One region of the Bacillus sp. KH172YL63 genome, then DNA from elsewhere that is predicted to be linked to it. Evidence: a T-box and tRNA genes for the amino acid it is inferred to sense, from the RefSeq annotation. Region 1 holds a T-box; the other holds one or more tRNA genes.
The links. The T-box of region 1 lies ahead of ileS (isoleucine--tRNA ligase). A T-box ahead of a tRNA ligase gene usually reads a tRNA of that ligase, here a tRNA-Ile.
Positions count from the first base shown of each region.

Region 2: it encodes a tRNA-Ile, which carries the amino acid that the T-box ahead of ileS (isoleucine--tRNA ligase) is inferred to sense. The anticodon was not compared.

Region 1 covers NZ_AP022842.1:3,288,925-3,299,746, forward strand. Annotated here, with positions in the region: gene KH172YL63_RS16855 (DUF402 domain-containing protein) at 1-197, shown strand, start outside; gene KH172YL63_RS16860 (YcxB family protein) at 252-812, shown strand; gene KH172YL63_RS16865 (DUF5412 family protein) at 834-1,346, shown strand; gene KH172YL63_RS16870 (aldo/keto reductase) at 1,632-2,591, opposite strand; gene KH172YL63_RS16875 (GntR family transcriptional regulator) at 2,619-3,359, opposite strand; gene KH172YL63_RS16880 (NUDIX hydrolase) at 3,581-3,994, shown strand; gene KH172YL63_RS16885 (hypothetical protein) at 4,046-4,474, opposite strand; gene KH172YL63_RS16890 (CPBP family intramembrane glutamic endopeptidase) at 4,486-5,163, opposite strand; gene ileS (isoleucine--tRNA ligase) at 5,620-8,712, opposite strand; T-box leader at 8,762-9,016, opposite strand; gene KH172YL63_RS16900 (hypothetical protein) at 9,128-9,412, opposite strand; gene KH172YL63_RS16905 (hypothetical protein) at 9,442-9,918, opposite strand; gene KH172YL63_RS16910 (GyrI-like domain-containing protein) at 9,994-10,470, opposite strand; gene KH172YL63_RS16915 (nucleotidyltransferase domain-containing protein) at 10,489-10,822, opposite strand, start outside.
Region 2 covers NZ_AP022842.1:3,455,884-3,466,705, forward strand. Annotated here, with positions in the region: gene KH172YL63_RS17655 (glycogen/starch/alpha-glucan phosphorylase) at 1-1,664, opposite strand, end outside; gene glgA (glycogen synthase GlgA) at 1,654-3,099, opposite strand; gene KH172YL63_RS17665 (GlgC family sugar phosphate nucleotidyltransferase) at 3,096-4,124, opposite strand; gene KH172YL63_RS17670 (glucose-1-phosphate adenylyltransferase) at 4,164-5,321, opposite strand; partial or broken gene glgB (1,4-alpha-glucan branching enzyme) at 5,311-7,197, opposite strand; tRNA gene KH172YL63_RS17680 (tRNA-Glu) at 7,904-7,975, opposite strand; tRNA gene KH172YL63_RS17685 (tRNA-Ser) at 7,980-8,070, opposite strand; tRNA gene KH172YL63_RS17690 (tRNA-Asn) at 8,076-8,150, opposite strand; tRNA gene KH172YL63_RS17695 (tRNA-Ile) at 8,160-8,236, opposite strand; tRNA gene KH172YL63_RS17700 (tRNA-Gly) at 8,247-8,320, opposite strand; tRNA gene KH172YL63_RS17705 (tRNA-His) at 8,336-8,411, opposite strand; tRNA gene KH172YL63_RS17710 (tRNA-Phe) at 8,434-8,509, opposite strand; tRNA gene KH172YL63_RS17715 (tRNA-Asp) at 8,541-8,617, opposite strand; tRNA gene KH172YL63_RS17720 (tRNA-Met) at 8,704-8,777, opposite strand; tRNA gene KH172YL63_RS17725 (tRNA-Ser) at 8,801-8,893, opposite strand; tRNA gene KH172YL63_RS17730 (tRNA-Ile) at 8,912-8,988, opposite strand; tRNA gene KH172YL63_RS17735 (tRNA-Met) at 8,993-9,069, opposite strand; tRNA gene KH172YL63_RS17740 (tRNA-Ala) at 9,123-9,198, opposite strand; tRNA gene KH172YL63_RS17745 (tRNA-Pro) at 9,207-9,283, opposite strand; tRNA gene KH172YL63_RS17750 (tRNA-Arg) at 9,289-9,365, opposite strand; tRNA gene KH172YL63_RS17755 (tRNA-Leu) at 9,440-9,528, opposite strand; tRNA gene KH172YL63_RS17760 (tRNA-Gly) at 9,534-9,608, opposite strand; tRNA gene KH172YL63_RS17765 (tRNA-Leu) at 9,617-9,701, opposite strand; tRNA gene KH172YL63_RS17770 (tRNA-Lys) at 9,735-9,810, opposite strand; tRNA gene KH172YL63_RS17775 (tRNA-Thr) at 9,824-9,899, opposite strand; tRNA gene KH172YL63_RS17780 (tRNA-Val) at 9,908-9,983, opposite strand; rRNA gene rrf (5S ribosomal RNA) at 9,994-10,110, opposite strand; rRNA gene KH172YL63_RS17790 (23S ribosomal RNA) at 10,277-10,822, opposite strand, start outside.

The sequences.
Region 1 (10,822 bases):
TGATTGATGAAGAAGAGTTTGAAATCAACAGCTTGAAATACAACTACCCTCTTGAATTAAAAGAAGGTGCGATCCGATCGTTGGAGAAACTGCTAAGCAAGGTTCGGAAAAAGGAATTTCCATTTAGTGAGGATGTGTTGGAAAGTTTAAGACCGAAACATAGTAACCTTCTTTCACACGAACCACTCGGTAAATAGCCAACCGCCTTTCAAAGAATAAAGAAATAAAACCGTTCAACAAGGAGTGTAACGATGTCCAACACAAATTCAAACACCAGCAAAGAACTGTCGGTAACCGGAACTATCACGCCTAAGGAATATAAAAAATTTCATTCTTATCACAGCGGTAAACTGATCAAATGGGTGGTGATCGGTACTTATATCCTCTTCTTCTCTCTGCTCACTTATCTTCTCTATCAGCCAGGTGACATATGGGATTATGAAGAGATGGCATCCCTCCTTTTGGTGAATTCTTTCCTGTCTGTTTGCCTTTCATTCCTATTTTTCCTTTACGGAAAAGGGATTCTGTTCATTAAAGCATCACGGGAATATAAGAGTGACCAATTGATCAAGCAAGACATCTCATATACATTCAGCGGAGACGGCATCACTCAAAAAAGAGGAAGGTCCGTCAGTTATATTCAATGGAAGGAAATCGTTTCTGTACGTGAGCAACCTTCCATGTTTCTTATCTATTTGTCAAAAAGTAAAGCCATTGTCCTGCCGAAGAGATTCTTTGATTCCCGAGAAGAATTAGAGGCTTTTAAGGAATTGATTGAAGGGAATGTTTTGGCGAAAAAAAGAAACGTTTAGTTTGAACAGAAAGGGGTCCCTATGGCCAGAAGATATAATGTATGGTCTTTTTATTTAACTTTATTGATACTCTTGTCCCTGGCGAACCTTGTTTTTTCAGAATGGAAGGTATCGCCCCCTTCATACATTCTTTGGGGAATGTCAATCCTCACACTGATACTGGGAATAAGGGGATTTAAGGATCGAACGGGCAGACTGTCCAGGTTTCGAAGCTGGTTTACAGTCATCCTCTCGCCGATATTATCCATCTTTCTTTTTCTCGGTGTGATACGGTTCCTGTTCATTTCAGAAGACCTCATCAAAACTTCTGTTTCCCCAGATGAACAGTACCAGGTTGAATTTTACCTGTTAAATGGTGGGGCCACTACATCATTCGGGGTGATTGGTAAGTTGGATGGCCCATTATGGTTCGAGAAAACCATATACAATCAATATCCAATGGATCACGCCAATGTTAAATGGCTTGATGATCATACTGTATCAATAAATAATCGCATTCTTAATTTAAAAGAGGGCGAAACATATCTTGATTGAGCGGGACAAAACCGCTGTTGATTTCCGCGCAGGGCTTCGCTTTCCTCGGGCGGCGGTGCGCGTTCGTCGCTACGCTCCTGCGGGGTCACACCTACCCCGCTTTTCCCGAAGGAGTCTTCGCCCTGCACTCCAATCAACAGCTGGAACCTGCTCCATACATAAATGAATCATAAGCAAAAAATCCGAGCGATATAGATTTTCAACAAATCATTCGCTCGGATTTTTATGTGGCAGGCACTCTTTTGAATCAGCCTTTTCCTACCTCTTCAAACTCACTTTCAGACCCTATTTCCCCACAACTTCCCCCTCAACCACTTCATTGATCCGTTTAAACAATCCCCGATCCAGCTCCCATGCCAATGAATCAAGGTTCTTCTCCAGGTGCTCGATTTTCGTCGCACCCGCAATGACCGGGCCGACCTGGTGCTGGGCGATCAGCCAGTTGAGCGCGATTTCATGCAGGGGTTTGCCGACTTCAGCCTGGATGGCTTTAGCTTTCTGGATGTTGGCGGTCAGTCCTTCACCGTGAAGCTTGGGGTTATGTACCGTCACACCGGTATCGAATGACGTCTGTCCAGCCAGCAGCCCTTGCATGAGCGGACTGTATGGCAGGAAGAACTGGTCATGCTCCCCGAGGAATGAAAGGAGGCTGTCCTTCACCTGATACTCCAGAGGAATGCCGTGATACGACTCCGGATTGTGCTCAAGCATATTGTATAAGCCCTGATGGGAGACGATATCGGTCACGTCCATCGCCTGCTTCATCAATTCGATCGAGAAGTTGGACACTCCGATATGGCGGATCTTCCCTTGCATTTTCAGTTCTGCCAGCGCCTCCATCGATTCACGGATATCCGTGTTCGGTTCAGGCCAGTGAATTTGATACAAATCTACGTAATCCACCTGCAGCCTTCTTAAACTGTCATCAATCTCTTTGAAAATATTTTCCCTCGTCAAATCATTTTTCACTTCATCGTTCCCATCCCACGGAAGTCCCACTTTGGTTGCCAGGAACACTTTATCCCGCTTGCCTTTTATCGCTTCCCCGACTACGGTTTCTGCATGGCCCAGGCCATACACAGGAGCCGTGTCGATAAAGTTCACGCCCCTGTCGATGGCGTGATGAACGATGTTGATCGCTTCATTTTTATTGAATTGATCCCAGTCCTTCGTGCCTGAAAATTGCCACGTGCCTAATCCGATCACTGATAGTTCGTCTACTGAATTGAATTTTTTAAATTTCATCTTCTGCCTCCGGTATGTTTGATAGATTTATCTGCTTTTATAAGAAACCCTCACGTTGAAATTGCTCGTATCCCCGCGGTAACGGGCGATGGAGTATTCAAAGAGCCGGTCATCGTCCAGGTACCCTGTTGTCGTAATCAGCTGAACGGCCTGCATCGGCTCAATTCCTAAATGGACCGCATCCTCTTCAGCTGCATTCACCGCTTCAATCACCCTGTCGGCATAGCCGATCGTCAGCCCGTGCTTTTCTTCAAGGGTTTGATACAGTGACTGCTTCTCAAAGTCTTCCTCCAATAATCCGTCTGCGATATCAACCGGCACATATGTCGTCACAAGCACATACGGTTCAGCCTTCACAATCCGCAGCCGGTCGAACCGGTAACAGCGCTTACATTTTTCTCCGAATACATCGACCAGCGTTGAGTCCGCACTGACCACCGTTTTCCCCAGCACCTTCGTACTGTAATCCAGCCCCTTTTTCACCATCTCCTCTGAAAAAGAAGTCAGGTTCTCCAAGAACCACTGACTGATCTTCGGCTTGGCCACATACGTCCCCTTGCCGTGCTCTTTCCGGAGCAGCCCTTCTGCCACCAGTTCATTGATCGCCTGCCTGACCGTCGGCCGACTGATCTCATACTGCTCCACAAGCTCCCGCTCAGAAGGAATCAACTCCCCCGTCTCGAGATCACCCGCTGTCATCCGCTCCTTCAATATCTCCTTCAGCTGATAATACAAAGGAATCGGAATATCTTTCTTGATTCTCTGCATCCACTTCATCCACCTTACTCATTGAATACTCCATCCGTTGTTAAGAGGTCATGTTGTCATTACCAGTTAGAATGTTAACTTTACTTAACCATAGGCGGGAGGGGGTGTCAATTATTTGTTTTAATTTTGAAAAAACGGTCAAAATATCGTCAAGATTGAGACCAAAGAACCTAGCCTTCACATGGTAATATTTAACTAACAAAGTGAGGCTGGTGGTTTTTATGAAAGAATGGTTTGGTGCTGCAGGGGTATGTTTCAATGAAAAAGCTGAAGTCCTTATGGTGAGAAGCAAGAATTCAGCCGCATGGGCTGTCCCTTCCGGCGGAATAGAAAATGGAGAATCACCTGAAGCATGCTGCATAAGAGAAGTGAAAGAAGAAACAGGGTATGACGTTCGCATTATTCAAAAACTGTTCCTCAAAGAGACCGAAATTCAAGGAATCAAAGTAACAACCCACTATTTCAATGTAGAGAAAACAGGAGAAAGCGCAGGCATAGCCGACCCGGATCAAACCATTGCCGAAGCTGCATGGAAGTCTTTAGCAGTGCTGGATCATCTTGAGCATATGTATCCGGAAGACCTGAAAACAATCCAGCAAGCATATGAAAGGCCCGGTCTGAAGACACGTACTTGAATCAACATCGAAGGGACCACTCACATTGAATGGTCCCTGTTGTCGATACAGCTAGCGCACCTCTCCATCAAACGCCTTCCACTCCCCCTCCTCAAGCACCTCGATCACTTCCCCCTGACCTGATATAAACGTTACATTCTGTTTACCGTCCTCATAGGTCGTGACCGGCAGCTCCAATTTTATCGCTGTGATTTTCTCATGCTCCCGCAGAAAAATCACGTGCTTCGACGCTTCATCAGCACCCCGCCTGATTTCATCGCCTATCAGCGAATAAACGAAGGAATCCTCTAATTGCTCCGCCAAATTTCTTTGCTCATGCAACGTACCGAACAGCTCTTCGAATGTCAGCTCTTTCGTTTCAATCGTCACAATTTTAGCCTGTTCGAAGGAATACAGCTTAGCATAGGCGACGAGTGTCCGCACATTTGCCAGCAGGACAACCAGAACAATGACACCAAGGATGATCCCGATTTTCCTCATAGATCCACCTCCTAGAAATAAAGTATGAGCTGCACCATATACAAATTCCAAAGTGCATGTGCCACAATCCCCGGCAGGATGGATTTAGTTTTATATGCGGTCAGTGTGAGAAGGAACCCTCCTGCGATCGTAAACATCCATGCAGAAGACGGATGGATCAGCCCGAACAGCATCGAAGTAATCGTAATCGCCCACAACGGTTTCACCCGTTTCAACAACATGGACAAGATGATCCCCCTGACCATGATTTCCTCCGTCACCGGCGTAAGCACCGCCGCATCAATCGTCTGCCACAGGTTGCCCGCGGGCAGCATATTATATTTCACTTGATATATAAAATATTCGTTCAGGAACACTTCATAATATAAACAAAGGTGGAGTATCCCGTAAGGAATGAAAAAAGAGACAAACATCCACACATAGGTTTCCTTTTCCCGGAAGACCCTCACGTTCAATAACGATGCAATGAATCTCCTGATCTCTTTGTAGCCAAACGTCACCATCATAAAATATGCGAACCATACGTAACCCTTCATCCCCTCAAAAGCCGTCCCCTCCAGTGAGAGTTGGTTGATGAAATAACCAGGCACAATGATGAGAATCAGATAGATGGATAGAGTTTTGACAGTGATGGTGGCTGCTCTTTCTTTTATGGATATTGGTTGATTGGTAGATAGGGTGGGTTGCATGGCGGGTTCCTCCCTGTGCTTATTTTGCTTACTACCAATTATTTCAAAATCTTGGGTGATTCTCAATATGAAATTTATTTTTGGGTGGGGGTGGGTTGCTTTATTTGGTCCCCTTTATTTTGTCAGTTGAATTTAACGGATATTTTGACAGAGGAAGATTGCTTTGATTTTGTCTGTTGAATTCATCGGTTTTTTCGTCAGGCAAACACCTCTCCTTTTTTACCTGTTAAATTCAAAGGTTAGTTTGACAGACAAATATTCCGTTATTTTTACCTGTTAAAACCAACCGTTATTTTGTCAGTCAAACTCCCCCTTATTTTCACCTGTCAAAACCAACCGTTTCATTGTCAGGCAAACTTCCTCTCTTTTTTACCTGACAAACCGAACCGTTATTTCAACTGACAAACCACACACAAAAAAAGGGCCTACCCCCAACCCCGGTAAGCCCCCATACAATCACACCCCTACAAATATCCCAACACTCTCCCCATCCAAATCAACTCGCTTCATATCATCCCTCTCCTCAAATTTCATCCCCTTGATCAACAAGCTGCCCTCAAGCAGTTCCTTGAATTGATCCACCACTTCCTTCATCTCATCATCCACATCCAACACCAGCTCCACCCGCTGTTCCACCGGGAGGTTCAGTTCTTTTCGGTACTGTTGGACGGCCCGGATGAGTTCGCGGGCTTTTCCTTCTTTCCGTAAATCCTCGGTGAGAGTGGTGTCGAGGAAGACGCTGAAGGTGGCGTTTGAAGCCATTTCCAGTCCTTTTGGTGTTTTTTGCTGGATGAGGAGATCCTCTTTTTCCACTGTGACTGTATCCCCGGATGGAGAGACGAAGTGAAAGGTTCCTTGCTCCGCCACCTTTTTTGCTTGTTCATGGGTGAGGCTTTGCAGCTGTTTCTGCACTGCCCCTACGAGCTTGCCCAGTTTGGGTCCTGCTGTCGGGAAGTTGAGTTTCACTTCGTACTGCACCGAATCCCCTGCCTGGTCCTGCAGTTGGACATCCTTGACGTTGATTTCATCTTTGATGATGTAGTCATACTTCCGGAGCGATTCGGTGTCTGCCTGTGCACCGACCACGGTCAGGCGGGACAGCGGCTGCTTCGTTTTGATATTGGTTGTATTCCGGGCGGAGCGGGCGAGTTCGACCACCTGGAGGACACGGTCCATTTCCGCCTCTAGCACCGGATTGATATCGGCTTCATTCGCTTTCGGGAAGTCGGCCAGATGGACGCTTTCATTGGTCAGATTCCGGTGGATATCTTCAGCGATGAACGGCGTGAATGGTGCGAGCAGTCTGCTGACAGAAACCAATACGTGGTGCAGAGTATGGTACGCTGCCAGTTTATCGTCATTCAGTCCCTCGCTCCAGAACCGTTCACGGGATCGGCGGATATACCAGTTGCTGACCTCGTCAACGAGGACATTCAGCTCTCTCGCCCCTGCTGTAAAATCATATTGATCCAGATGGACCGTTACATTCTTGATGACCGAATTCAAGCGCGATGAGACCCATTGATCAAGCAGGGACGGACTTCCTTTTCCGTGTGTGCCTGGATCGAATCCATCGATCACCGCATACAGGGTGTAGAAAGAATGAACGTTATTCAACGTGTCGACCATCTTTGATTTTGCCTGGCTGACGACGTTTTCCGAAAATCTTTTGTTATTCCACGGCGCGCTGTCTGCAAGCAGTGCCCATCTGAGGGCATCTGCCCCGAACTTCTCGACGAGCTCCATCGGATTCATGACATTTCCTTTGCTTTTGCTCATCTTCCGGCCGTCTTCATCGAGTATGTGACCGAGGGACAGTACCCGCTTATACGGGGCTTTCCCGGTGAAGAGGGACGACACGGTTAACAGGCTGTAGAACCAGCCCCGGGTCTGGTCGACTCCTTCTGCGATCACGTCTGCCGGGAACTGCTGCTGAAACAGCTCTTGGTTTTCAAATGGATAATGATACTGGGCAAACGGCATCGAACCGCTGTCAAACCATACGTCGATCACTTCCTTCGTCCGCTTCATTTCTTGTGAGCATGACGGGCATGCGACGGTGACTTCGTCGACATACGGTTTATGAAGCTCAAGACCGTCCCGCCAGCCGTTCAGTGCGTGTTCCTTCAGCTCCTGAACGCTTCCCGGGACGAACTGATGATCACATCCCCCGCAAACCCAGACGTTCAGCGGCGTTCCCCAGTAGCGGTTCCGGCCGAGGTTCCAATCGACCATGTTTTCAAGGAACTTTCCGAACCGCCCATCTTTCATATGATCCGGATACCACTCGACGGATTGATTGTTCTTGATGATCGTTTCCTTGATGGCCGTCGTTTTGATGAACCAGCCTTCCATCGCATAATACAGGAGCGGCGAATCACAGCGCCAGCAGTGCGGATAGCTGTGTTCGTATTTTTCCTTTGAAAAGAGGAGACCGCCCTCTGCCAGCATCTTGATGATTTTCACATCGCTGTCCTTTGTGAATTCCCCTTCAAGCGGCGGGAAGCCCTCTGTATAGCAGCCCTTTTCATCGACGATGTTCACAAAATCCAATCCGCTTTCTTTGATCGCATTGTAATCATCCTCACCGTGAGCAGGCGCCAGGTGAACGATCCCTGTTCCGCTGTCGTCGGTCACGAATGATGCGGCGATCACTTCGTGGCCCCGGTCAAGGGTGAGATGGTTGAAAGGCGGGTCATAGTGTACCCCTACAAATTCACGCCCTTTATGCTCACTCTCTACCTCGGAGTCTTCCCCGAGCACATCGTTCACAAGGTTCTTCGCGAGGATAAACGTCTCTTCCCCGCACTTCGCCTTCACGTAATCCACCTCTTCATGGACGGCCAGCGCCACATTTGCCGGAAGCGTCCACGGTGTCGTCGTCCAGCCGAGGAAGTATTCATCCTCTTTCCCACTTACCTTGAATTTCGCTGTAGCGGAAAGGTCCTTCACATCCTTATAGCCTTGCGCTACCTCATGGGAACTGAGGGACGTCTGGCAGCTCGGGCAATAGGGCGCGACCCGGTGCCCCTTGTATAGCAGGCCTTTTTCATGGATTTTCGAAAGGATGTGCCACACGCTTTCGATATAATCATTTTCAAGCGTCACATACGGGTCATCCATATCGACCCAGTATCCGATCGCCTCTGTGAACGACCGCCACTGTCTTTCATAATCGAACACGCTCTTTTTACACTCATCGATGAATTTCTCGACGCCGTATGCCTCGATTTCCTGTTTGCCGGAGATGCCGATCTTCTTCTCGACGCCAAGCTCCACCGGAAGGCCGTGTGTATCCCAGCCTGCTTTCCGCTTGACCTGATACCCCCGCATCGTCTGATACCGTGCGACGAAATCTTTGATCACACGTCCGAGCACATGCCCGGCATGTGGTAGCCCGTTCGCAGTCGGCGGCCCTTCGTAGAACACGAATGTCTTCTTTCCTTCACGGTTTGCCACCGACTGTTCAAATATAGCGTTTGCTTCCCAGAAAGCCTGGATCCGCTTCTCCCTCTCAACCGACTTTTCCTGTACATTTACCTTCTCCATGTCCTCACACCTTCTTTTATAAAAATAAAAAAACCCGCCCCTAACCAATGTTAGGGACGAGTCATTACCCGCGATACCACCCTGATTCTGCCACTAAAACCCAATGCGGTTCAGCCGGCAGCACTCATTCAACGTACAATCATACGCGTTCCTTGTAACGGCGGAAACCCGTCAAAGCTTAAAGTACCTTCAGCTTTGCTTCTCGGAGAGGATATTCAATATGATCTGAACGTTGACTTCCACCAAACCGCCAACTCTCTGTAGAACAGACACCATACCTACTCGTTCTCGTCATGGAATGTGAATATGTGATCCAATATATGTTAGAAATACTTTATATGATACAGGTTAAATTTGTCAATGGTTTATTTTTGACGGGATAGGAATCTTTTATACGTAAAAAAGAAACGGTACGTCACCTCTTACTCCTCCGCTCTAAAAAAATCGGTGCGATATTCAGCAAGACAGACACACTGGTCAACAACCACAGCGCCCTTTCCATACCAGGGACCACATCCTCCAAAGCTGCCCAATCCCCCACTTCCACCCAATCAGAAACCAGGCTGTACTCTGCACAAAGGGTGAAGGCTGTAAACGCTAACCCCAACGACATCCAAAGCGTATAATCCTTTCCGGATGCATACATCAACAGATTAACAGATGTAAAGATAATGGCAATTACGCCCAATATCACCCACATCACGATCCCTCCCCTCTATCAGTTAAAATCTACCTAAACGATTCCGCCATTTTCATTAACTGACCTCTACTAACCTCTCCTGGCGAAAATTTATAACTATAAGCTAATTCATAAAAAAGGTCTTCGTTTTGCCATGAAATGATCCTGTTACCGGCGTAATCCGGGATATACTGACCATGACCATCACTTCCGATTGTCATTTCCTTCTTCTTTATTTCTTCCGGATACTCCATCTCTTCCTTCACTGCCCTCACGGTTAAAAACTCTTTATCTGCATTGAATAGCGTAAACTCGATTTCCTCACTACTATATTTATGCTTATAAAGTTCCATATCTTCGAAAGGCACCTTAGTTGGCACTTTCACTTGAAAAGGTGCCCCTTCCATTTTCTTCGCTAATTCTGATTCATTGAAATCAAACATTTTCCCTCTCGAAACTGACCAACCCACCATGAGTACCGTGATCGCACCTAGTAGAAGGGTGATGATGATGAATTTTTTATTCATGTTTATCTCGCCTTTCTTTTTTCTAGAATTGCCGCCTGAATGGGGTGATGCTTGTTCATTTTTTTATCACTGGCTTTATCTAACCGTATCTAACAACTCCACCTGAAGGTTGTCCTGGTCTTCCCACGACTGAAAGATCTCGAGGTGCCAGGTATTTTTCAGCCTTACATAACTGTTGTCTTCAGCCCATTGGTGCAGTTCATCATACGCTTGAAATATCTGTTGGTTTGACCCTTTAAATTCTGCAGCAGCATACTTTTGACGAGGGATTGTAATCATCACCATATCTATTGGAATATCTTCAAACTCCTCCACTTCCACACAGACCCAATATCCATCGGCTTCTTCTTTATCCGAGTCTACGAAAAAAGCGCCAATCTGAGTATCTTTGTTCTGCAGGTGTTTAATCTCTCCCAACCGATTGTCCAACGATTTTGATGCTTTAGGAATCTCGTTCTTGTATTCGTCGTTTTCACATAAAACTCTAAATCCAACAAGCTTGCGTGCTCTAACTTCTTTTACGGATATGTTATGTATCAGCTGACGGTTCAAATACTTGTCCTCATCACTTCATACTCTAGTAGAAAACCCTTCAAACAAAAAGCCGCCAAGTGGCTTGTATACCTTATTTACAAAGTCCACAAATGGTTGTTTATTGTCGGCTAGATAGAAATCGTTTAAAGAACTGAAAAATTCATTGTATATCTTTTCATCAAAAGACCGTAAAGCCCTCGTCAATCCTTTCCCTCTCCCAGACCATTGATTGTTTAATCTTAAAATAAAATCTGGAATTTCCAATGAAAGGTTATTTACCGTGATCAAAGCTTCTTCTCTGCTTTTCGCATCTATAAAATCATCTAACAAATCACCAATGAAGTACCTTGAGGCTCTTATATATTCTTCT
Region 2 (10,822 bases), 170 kb from region 1:
CGATTGAAAAGATGGAGGATGTGCAGTACATTCATGAGCTGACGCTTATATGCATGCAGCCGCTTCACCTGGATATCAAAGATCGATGTCGGATCAACTACGATCCCATTGCTTTCAAGGATCCGGTTAGAGAGCTTTCGTTTATTCTCCTGCTTCACTTCATATAATTCCTTCAGGAAACTGGAATCATGGTGATACTCTTTCAGCTTCGCAAGCTTTGCAGGGTCCTTGATCCACCCGTCCCCAATGGAGGATGTAATCAGATTCGAAAGCGATTGGTTGCTGTTGAGCAGCCATCTCCTGTGGGTGATTCCGTTCGTCTTGCTATTAAATTTATTAGGATAAAATTGATAAAATAAGTTCATTTCCCTTTGTTTTAAAATTTCCGTGTGAATTTTAGCAACGCCGTTCACACTGAAGCTTCCGACTATGGCAAGATGGGCCATTTTCACCTCGTCATGGGAGATGATCGCCATCTCTTCGATTCGATGCCATTCCCCCGGATATTCTTCCCACAGCTCCTTGCAGAACCGCTCATTGATTTCATTCACGATCATGTGGATGCGGGGCAGGAGGGGCTGAAATAAGCGAACCGGCCACCTTTCAAGCGCTTCCGACAGCGTTGTATGATTCGTATAGGCGAAAGTTTTCGTCGTGATTTCCCATGCCTCTTCCCACTCAAATGCATATTCGTCAAGCAGGACCCTCATCAATTCCGGGATGGCAAGGACCGGATGTGTATCATTGATGTGAATGGAGATATTTTCATGCAGGTCTTTCAGCTCCCCATTACGGTACAAGTAGGAATCCAGAATGGAGCGGATGCTTGCCGCTACAAGGAAATACTGCTGTTTCAAGCGCAAGATCTTCCCTTCATCATGGGTATCATCGGGATAGAGGAATTCGGTGATTGCCTCCGTATCACGCTTATACTTCATCATGTCTTTCCCTGCTTTATAAGCAGCAGGCTCGGCACTCCATAAACGAAGGGTATTGACCGTCGACGTTTCATGGCCCACGACCGGCATATCATACGGCACAGCCGCTACGATTTCTGCATCCACATGCCGGAATTTCAACACACCATTTTCGGTAAAGGACTCCACCTTCCCCCAGAATGGCACTTCGACGGTCAGATCCGATTTCCGGACTTCCCATACATGACCATGACGGAGCCACTGCTCTGGAAGCTCCATCTGAAACCCATTCACAATCTTTTGTTCAAACAATCCGTGCTTATAACGGATGCCGTACCCGTGTCCAGGCAGATTAAGAGATGCGAGAGAATCAAGGAAGCAGGCAGCCAACCGTCCCAGTCCACCGTTTCCTAATCCTGCATCATGCTCTACTTCTTCCATGTCGGCAAGATCGATTCCAAGGTCTTTCAATCCTTTATCTACAACATCGTAGATCCCTAAATTCATCAGGTTTTGACGAAGCAGGCGTCCCAATAGAAACTCGATCGATAAGTAGTAGACCTGCTTTTGTTTATTGAAACGGTATTGTTCATTCGTATGGATCCAGTTCATCGAAATGTATTCCCGGATCAGGTGACCCAGCGTGAAATACTGATCCTGACTGCTGGACTCGGGGAACGTCTTACCGTACATCATTTCAAGCTTTTTCAGGAACATCTCCTTGAATTCAATCGGATCAGAAAACATGGCTTTCACTCCTCAATACCAAGTCAGCATATAATTGATTATATTTGAAAGCTGATTGAGCCCAACTATAATCCTTATTCATGGCGGTCCGTACAATATGATTCCATGTTTCCGGGTCATTGTGATAGATCGACAGGGCTCTTCGATAGGTGAAAAGCATGTCGTGGGCATTGAAGTTCTTGAAAGAGAAACCATTCCCGGTTTTCGTCTCTTCATTATAAGACTCCACCGTGTCGTTCAGTCCACCTGTCTCCCTGACCAGAGGAAGTGCACCATAACGCATCGCAATGAGCTGCCCCAATCCGCACGGCTCAAATTTGGAAGGCATGAGGAATAAGTCACTGGCGGAATAAATCTCCTTTGCGAGGTCTTCATTAAAGCCGATCTGCACCCTCACTTTTTCTGGATATGTCCACTCCATCTCCCTGAAGAATTGTTCGAACTCCCAATCCCCTGTTCCAAGAAGGACAAACTGAACATTCTCCTGAAGTATTTCATGAAAGACTCCCCTTACTAATTCCAATCCTTTCTGGCTTGTTAACCTTGAAATGATTGATACAAGGGGGATTCCTTCATTCTCCTCAAGCCCCAGCCTTTTTTGCAGGTGACACTTCGCCTGCTTCTTCCCATTGAGATTTCCGCTGAAGTAAGGGAATTGTCCATCATCAGGATTATACATTTCATCATCGATCCCATTCAGGATACCGGTCAATTGATGATAACGCTGACCAAGGATATCATGAAGCTTTTCCCCGTAATAAGGGGTCAGGATTTCCTCCTTGTATGTAGGGCTTACCGTGGTGACGAAATCAGAGGAAATCAGTGCCCCCTTCATAAAGTTCATGTTTCCGTAAAATTCCAGGTATTCATGATGAAAATATTTATCATGAATGCCTAAAAGGTCTGTCATGACCTGTTTAGGATAGATCCCCTGGAACTGGAGATTATGAATGGTGAATATGCTCCGGATGAACGAATACCCTGGTCTCTCCTGATACTCTGTACGGAGCAGGAAAGGGATCATCCCTGTATGCCAGTCATGGCAGTGGATCACATCCGGATAGAAATCAAGGACGGCGATCCCTTCCAATACCGCTCTTGTAAAAAAGGCAAAACGCTCTCCATCATCAAAATAACCGTATAAACGGTCCCGTTTGAAATAATATTCATTGTCCACAAAGTAATACGTGACGCCATGTTCACTGTATTCTTCGATTCCACAATACTGGCTGCGCCAGCCGACCGAGACGAAGAACTCTTTCTTCTTCTTCATCTTTGAGCGGTATTCTTGGGAGATCCCGCCGTACTTTGGCAGGATCACCCTGACATCCGTCCCGAGACTCCTTAATTCCTTTGGCAAAGCCCCGGCTACATCCGCCAAGCCGCCGGATTTAACGAAAGGGACACACTCAGATACTACAAATAAAACCTTCACGAATTCATCAGCGCTCCTTGAATCATCCCTTTACGAATGACGATTGGATTGTTTGGATCTCCGATAAGCTTTACACCATCTTCCACTTTCACGTCTTTATCCAAGATCACATTCTCTAGTACACAGTTATCTCCAATTTGACTCTTTTGCATAATGATGCTGTTGAAAATCGCTGTATTTTTGCCGACTTTCACGGCACGGAACACTGTGGAATTGCGCACTTCCCCTTCAATGAAGCATCCATTGGCAATAATGCTGTTCTTGACGCTTGCTGCAGAAGTATACCGAGTCGGCGGCTCATCCTTCACTTTCGTATAAACCGGGGAATCTTTCTTGAACAGCTCTTTCCAATAAGATAAATTCAGGAGCTTCATACTGGCTTCATAGTACTCTTCAATACAATCAATCGTCTGGACGAATCCGTCATGCTCATAACCACAAACCTTTAGCCCGTTATCCATGTCATTCACAACATCTTGCATGCACGTATAGCGGGACTCCCTGCGCTCCTTGATCAAATCAATCAGCGTGGAGGTCTTGACCAAATACATTTCCATCGATTTACCTTTATGTCGCATTTCAGTGATATCACATCCGATTCGCACATGTCGCTCAAGCACCGGCTGAAAATCGATATTCGCCAATGTATAACAGTTGCTGATCAATGCGTACTCCTGGGTGCTCCGGTTGAAGTAGTCGAGATGATGGGCGAAATGATTGAATGACCCCACACCCTCTTCATTTGCTTCAAGTCCAGGTGCCGGGAAGAAAAACAGCCCATCACGCTTCCGGTTCAGATCCCAGTTCTTCCCCGAGCCGAGATGGTCCATAAGGGAACGATACTGAAACTTCGGAAAAATGGCCACCGAACCGATATCAGAATTCACCATATTCGACAGAACAAAGTCGATCAAACGGTATCTCCCTGCAATCGGCAAAGCCGCTAATGAACGATGTAATAATAGATCTTCCAACGACTCGTAATAACTCGTAGCATCAATAACACCAAGCATTGTATTTTTCAAGATATTTCCTCCTCTTATGTTGTGATAATGATATTCGCCTCAGACTTTTTCTTGTTCCAACAATGTTTCTATGAATGATTCAGTCACAAGAATGATTTCATCAGATCCCTCTTCCGGCATGATGCACAGCCCGCTTGGAACTTTCACATTGGATGGTACTATGGCTTGCTCGATATATGCGTTTTCTCCGATGACAGCGTCAGGCATGATCACGGAACGAACGACATGTGCTCCCTTTTTCACCGTCGTCCCCTGGAACAGGACAGATTTACGGATGGTCCCTTCGATCGTACATCCTTCATTGACAAGCGATCCCTCGACCAATGCATCTTCTGCGATATATTGAGGAGGCTCATTCGGATTCACTGAATACACCCTCCAGTCATGATCGAACAGATTCAGCTCGTTTTCCTCATCAATCAAATCCATATTCGCGTCCCATAAGCTCTTCACTGTGCCGACATCCTTCCAGTAACCCTGGAACGGGTAAGCCATCAGCTTCTTCTTCTCATCAAGCAAGAGCGGGATGACATCCTTTCCAAAGTCATGGCTTGAGTCAGGGTTCCGTTCATCCATCTCCAAGTAATCTTTAAGCACCGAATAGTTAAAGATGTAAATGCCCATTGACGCCAGATTACTTTTTGGAAAAGCAGGTTTTTCTTCGAATTCCGTGACCCTCATATCATCATTCGTGTTCATCAGGCCGAAACGGCTCGCTTCATCCCAGCCCACTTCAATGACAGAAATCGAGACGTCTGCTTTTTTCTCGATATGATAATCAAGCATTTTGCTGTAGTCCATCTTGTAAATATGGTCACCGGACAGAATCAATACGTACTCAGGATCATACTGCTCAAGGTAATTCATATTTTGATAGATGGCACTTGCCGTCCCCGTATACCAGCGCATTTCGGATGATTCAGCATAAGGCGGCAGCACCGTCACCCCGCCGTGTTTCCGGTCAAGATCCCACGCGCTTCCGATCCCGATATAAGAATTTAATACGAGTGGCTGGTACTGGGTGAGGACACCAACTGTATCAATCCCTGAATTTGTACAATTGCTCAGGGTGAAATCAATAATCCTGTACTTTCCTCCGAATGGTACAGCCGGCTTCGCCAGGCTTTTGGTCAAAGAACTCAATCGACTCCCTTTTCCACCTGCTAATAACATGGCCACGCATCTACCTTTTGCCATCTTTCCTTCTCCCCTTCCAATCGTTTGGTTTTAAATAAACGGCTGCATATGGTGGAATCGTCATTTCCACATAGCCTTCCCTTCCGTGGTATCCCTCTTTATGCACAGTGAGCGGCAGCGGATTCACCTGATGGGAACCGCCAAATCGCTCATCATCACTGTTCCAGATTTCCTCGTACTCCGCTGCGTTGTTCACCCCTACTTTATACTGGTGATACACGTTCGGACTGAAATTGCAGATGATCACCAGATGATCCCCTTCTTCGCCCCCATAACGGATGAAAGAAAAAATCTGCTGTGCTGCATTATTGACATCCACCCACTCAAATCCCTCAGAGCGATGGTCCATTTGGAATAACGGTGCAGCACCATTATATAAATGCAGAAGTTCTTTGAAATATGAATTGAATTTATGATGAAATTCGTAATCCATCAAATGCCAATCCAGTTCTTCCAGGTCCTTCCACTCAGAGAAAGGTGCCAACTCGCTCCCCATGAACAAAAGCTTCTTCCCTGGATGGGCGAACATATAACTCAGCAGCAGACGATATTGTGCGAATTTCTGCCAATAATCACCCGGCATCTTATTTAACAACGACTTCTTCCCATGTACCACTTCATCATGGGAGAAAGGAAGGACATAATTCTCTGAATAGGCATACAACAGCGAAAAGGTAATCAGCGAATGTACATGCCTTCTTTCAGAGGGTTCGGTTTCCATATATTTAAGGACGTCATTCATCCATCCCATGTTCCACTTATAATTAAATCCCAGGCCTCCATAATGGACAGGTGATGTCACCTGCGGCCAGTCTGTTGAATCCTCTGCCATCATCAGGATGGAAGGATCATACTCAAACACTGCCGTATTCAATTTCTTCAAGAATTGGATGGCACCGTCATTCGGAGCCGTCTGTCCCTGATTCGCCCAGTAAATGATATTGGCAACAGCATCGATCCGGAACCCATCAATATGATACATTTCCATCCAAAAGCGGGCATTGGATATGAGGAAACTCCTGACTTCCCCTTTTCCAAGGTCAAAATTCGCCGTCCCCCACGTATAATTCTCACGATCCCGTTCTTCTCCGTACTCATAAGCAAATGAACCGTCAAATTCATACAGGCCGTGTGCATCCTTACAAAAGTGCCCCGGGACCCAGTCAAGGATCACCCCGATGGAATGTAGGTGACACTCATTCACAAAGGCCATCAGCTCATGTGGAGAACCGTACCTGCTTGTAGGAGAGTAATAACCGGTCCCCTGATACCCCCAGGACCTGTCAAAAGGATGCTCTGTGACCGGGAGAAGCTCTATATGGGTAAAGCCATGCGCCTTTACATGAGGAATCAATTGCTGAGCCAATTCCTTGTAGGAAAGAAACTTGCCTGCTTTCTTCTTCCATGTGCCTAAATGCACTTCATAGATCGACATCGGCCTATCGTAGACCGCTTGCGAGGCCCTTTCTTCAAGCCACTTCTCATCTTCCCAGGCGAATCCCTGGAGGTCGTACACGACACTTGCGGTTCGCGGGCGCTTCTCAGAGGCAAACCCATATGGATCCGCCTTTAATTTCTTGGTGCCATAAGGAGTCGTGATTTCATATTTATACGTTTCTCCCGTCAAATCCCCCTGTATACGGGCCGTCCATATCCCTTGGTCATTGCGGCGTCTAAGTTCATACCCGACACCATTCCAATCGTTAAACGAACCCACTACTGTAACCTGTCTAGCTTTCGGTGCCCAAACGCAAAATTCTGTATGAGTGCCTGTAGCATCCCTCACTACATGTGCCCCCATAAACTGATAGGCCTGCTGCATACTTCCCTCATGAAATAAATAAACATCATAATCTGTTATGGTCATTGCGTTCATCAACTCACCTACACTTTTTCAATCTACATACTACTTTCTTTTAACATCAGTAAAATCCTTTAACTAATCGTCGCTCAATTACGACAATTTACTACACTCCTTACGTTAACTTCGGCATAATTGGATATTAATGACAAATGATAAGGTTTACATTTTGATTTAGCAGTAAAAACAGAGGAAATCGATAGCGAAGTTTGTCGAAAGTTTTTTCACTTAAAATGAAATTAATAAGAGAGGATATAGAGAAATACTTGAAGTTTGAATCAAATGGGTTCAATAGGATAGGTAGTGGAGTTGTCGAACGGTGGAAGGTGAATGGGTAAATCAAGTTTTTGTACAAGGACTAAATAACAGATGATGTAAACCAAATAGTAGACAATTTCTTAAATTTCAGGAGAGTGTGATAGAGAAGGAGGGATCACAGCATACGTCTTTACAAGGAGAAGCTGTTCGGAGTTGAAGCGCTGCATGTGCCGGAGAGAAGATGAGAGATTTTGGACGGCTTCAGAAAGCATTGATTTTTCAAATATGCGGGAGGGCTATTTTCCCGGGGATGTAGATGGCTGGCCGGTTTGCTCGCTTGAGCCCTGCCGACAGAGGAGGAATGTATGACTTGAAATTTTTATCAACGCAAGGCTGGATGAAAGCAGCTGAAGGTTTATAAACAAAATAAAAAAGACTATCATGATGATAGTCTTTTTTAATATGACCCATACGGGATTCGAACCCGTGTTACCGCCGTGAAAGGGCGGTGTCTTAACCGCTTGACCAATGGGCCAAGATGGCGGAGAAGGAGGGATTTGAACCCTCGCGCCAGTTGCCCGACCTACACCCTTAGCAGGGGCGCCTCTTCAGCCACTTGAGTACTTCCCCGTAATTGGCTCCGCAGGCAAGATTCGAACTTGCGACCGATCGGTTAACAGCCGATAGCTCTACCACTGAGCTACTGCGGAATAATATGATGGTGGGCCTAAGTGGACTCGAACCACCGACCTCACGCTTATCAGGCGTGCGCTCTAACCAGCTGAGCTATAGGCCCATAAAATAATTGGAGCGGGTGAAGGGAATCGAACCCTCATCATCAGCTTGGAAGGCTGAGGTTTTACCACTAAACTACACCCGCAAAAGAATGAAAATATGGGGCGACTGATGGGAATCGAACCCACGAATGCCTGAACCACAATCAGGTGCGTTAACCACTTCGCCACAATCGCCATAATATTCACAAACAAAAAATGGTGGCTCAGGACGGAATCGAACCGCCGACACATGGATTTTCAGTCCATTGCTCTACCAACTGAGCTACTGAGCCATATTATTCTAAATATTTTAAAAAAAACAAATGGCGGTCCGGACGGGACTCGAACCCGCGACCTCCTGCGTGACAGGCAGGCATTCTAACCAACTGAACTACCGGACCAGAGTTTTTTTGCGTCAGCAAAAATAACTTTCATTACTTTACGTCAGCAAAATATGGTTCATTACCTTGCGTTAGCAAAAATGGTATTGCGGGGACAGGATTTGAACCTGCGACCTTCGGGTTATGAGCCCGACGAGCTACCGAACTGCTCCACCCCGCGACGTTAAGAATATAATTTAAAAATGGAGGAGGAAGGGGGATTCGAACCCCCGCGGGCTGTTACACCCCTGTCGGTTTTCAAGACCGATCCCTTCAGCCGGACTTGGGTATTCCTCCGTATTGAAAAATGGTACTTGGTGGACCTTGTAGGACTCGAACCTACGACCGGACGGTTATGAGCCGTCTGCTCTAACCAACTGAGCTAAAGGTCCCTATTGGTAGCGGCGGAGGGGATCGAACCCCCGACCTCACGGGTATGAACCGTACGCTCTAGCCAGCTGAGCTACACCGCCAAGAAACAAGCTATGTTGAAGTATGAAAGTTTCGTTACTGTCGTAAAAAAACTTGGTGGAGCCTAGCGGGATCGAACCGCTGACCTCCTGCGTGCAAAGCAGGCGCTCTCCCAGCTGAGCTAAGGCCCCATATGAAGTGGTCGGGAAGACAGGATTCGAACCTGCGACCCCTTGGTCCCAAACCAAGTGCTCTACCAAGCTGAGCTACTTCCCGAAATATGGCGCGCCCGAGAGGAGTCGAACCCCTAACCTTTTGATCCGTAGTCAAACGCTCTATCCAATTGAGCTACGGGCGCAAGATGTAAATATTGTTGTTTTTTTACTTTTTAAAGCACCTTATGGAAAGATAATTTGCTTGCGCAAAAATCTATGGTGCCGAGGACCGGAATCGAACCGGTACGGTAGTCACCTACCGCAGGATTTTAAGTCCTGTGCGTCTGCCAGTTCCGCCACCCCGGCTAGTATGGAGCGGAAGACGGGATTCGAACCCGCGACCCCCACCTTGGCAAGGTGGTGTTCTACCACTGAACTACTTCCGCAAAACAAATGGTGCGGGTGAAGGGACTTGAACCCCCACGCCTCGCGGCGCCAGATCCTAAGTCTGGTGCGTCTGCCAATTCCGCCACACCCGCAAATTGTAAGTCATTGAACTTACATGATAAAAATGGTGAGCCATGAAGGATTCGAACCTTCGACCCTCTGATTAAAAGTCAGATGCTCTACCAACTGAGCTAATGGCTCTCAAAAAACCAAATGGTGCCGGCAAGAGGACTTGAACCCCCAACCTACTGATTACAAGTCAGTTGCTCTACCAGTTGAGCTACACCGGCAAGTGTAATGGTGGAGGATGACGGGATCGAACCGCCGACCCTCTGCTTGTAAGGCAGATGCTCTCCCAGCTGAGCTAATCCTCCATTATATATAGCCTGGCGACGTCCTACTCTCACAGGGGGAGATCCCCCAACTACCATCGGCGCTGAAGAGCTTAACTTCCGTGTTCGGCATGGGAACGGGTGTGACCTCTTCGCCATAATCACCAGACTATTGTTTATCCTTTAAAAGGACAAGTTCTATTATATCGTGTTGATATAATTTTTCAAGGCTTTTTTTATACTTTCGCATAAAATTTATTCCCTGAAAACTAGATAAAGAATTGATGTCAAGAAAGCCGAATATCAGCCTGTTGTTCATATAAATATGACTCTTTGTGGTTAAGTCCTCGATCGATTAGTATCAGTCAACTCCACATGTCGCCATGCTTCCATCTCTGACCTATCTACCTAGTCATCTTCTAGGGATCTTACTCACTTACGTGATGGGAAATCTCATCTCGAGGGGGCTTCATGCTTAGATGCTTTCAGCACTTATCCCTTCCGCACATAGCTACCCAGCGATGCCTTTGGCAAGACAACTGGTACACCAGCGGTGCGTCCATCCCGGTCCTCTCGTACTAAGGACAGCTCCTCTCAAATTTCCTGCGCCCACGACGGATAGGGGACCGAACTGTCTCACGACGTTCTGAACCCAGCTCGCGTACCGCTTTAATGGGCGAACAGCCCAACCCTTGGGACCGACTACAGCCCCAGGATGCGATGAGCCGACATCGAGGTGCCAAACCTCCCCGTCGATGTGGACTCTTGGGGGAGATAAGCCTGTTATCCCCGGGGTAGCTTTTATCCGTTGAGCGATGGCCCTTCCATGCGGAACCACCGGATCACTAAGCCCGACTTTCGTCCCTGCTCGACTTGTAGGT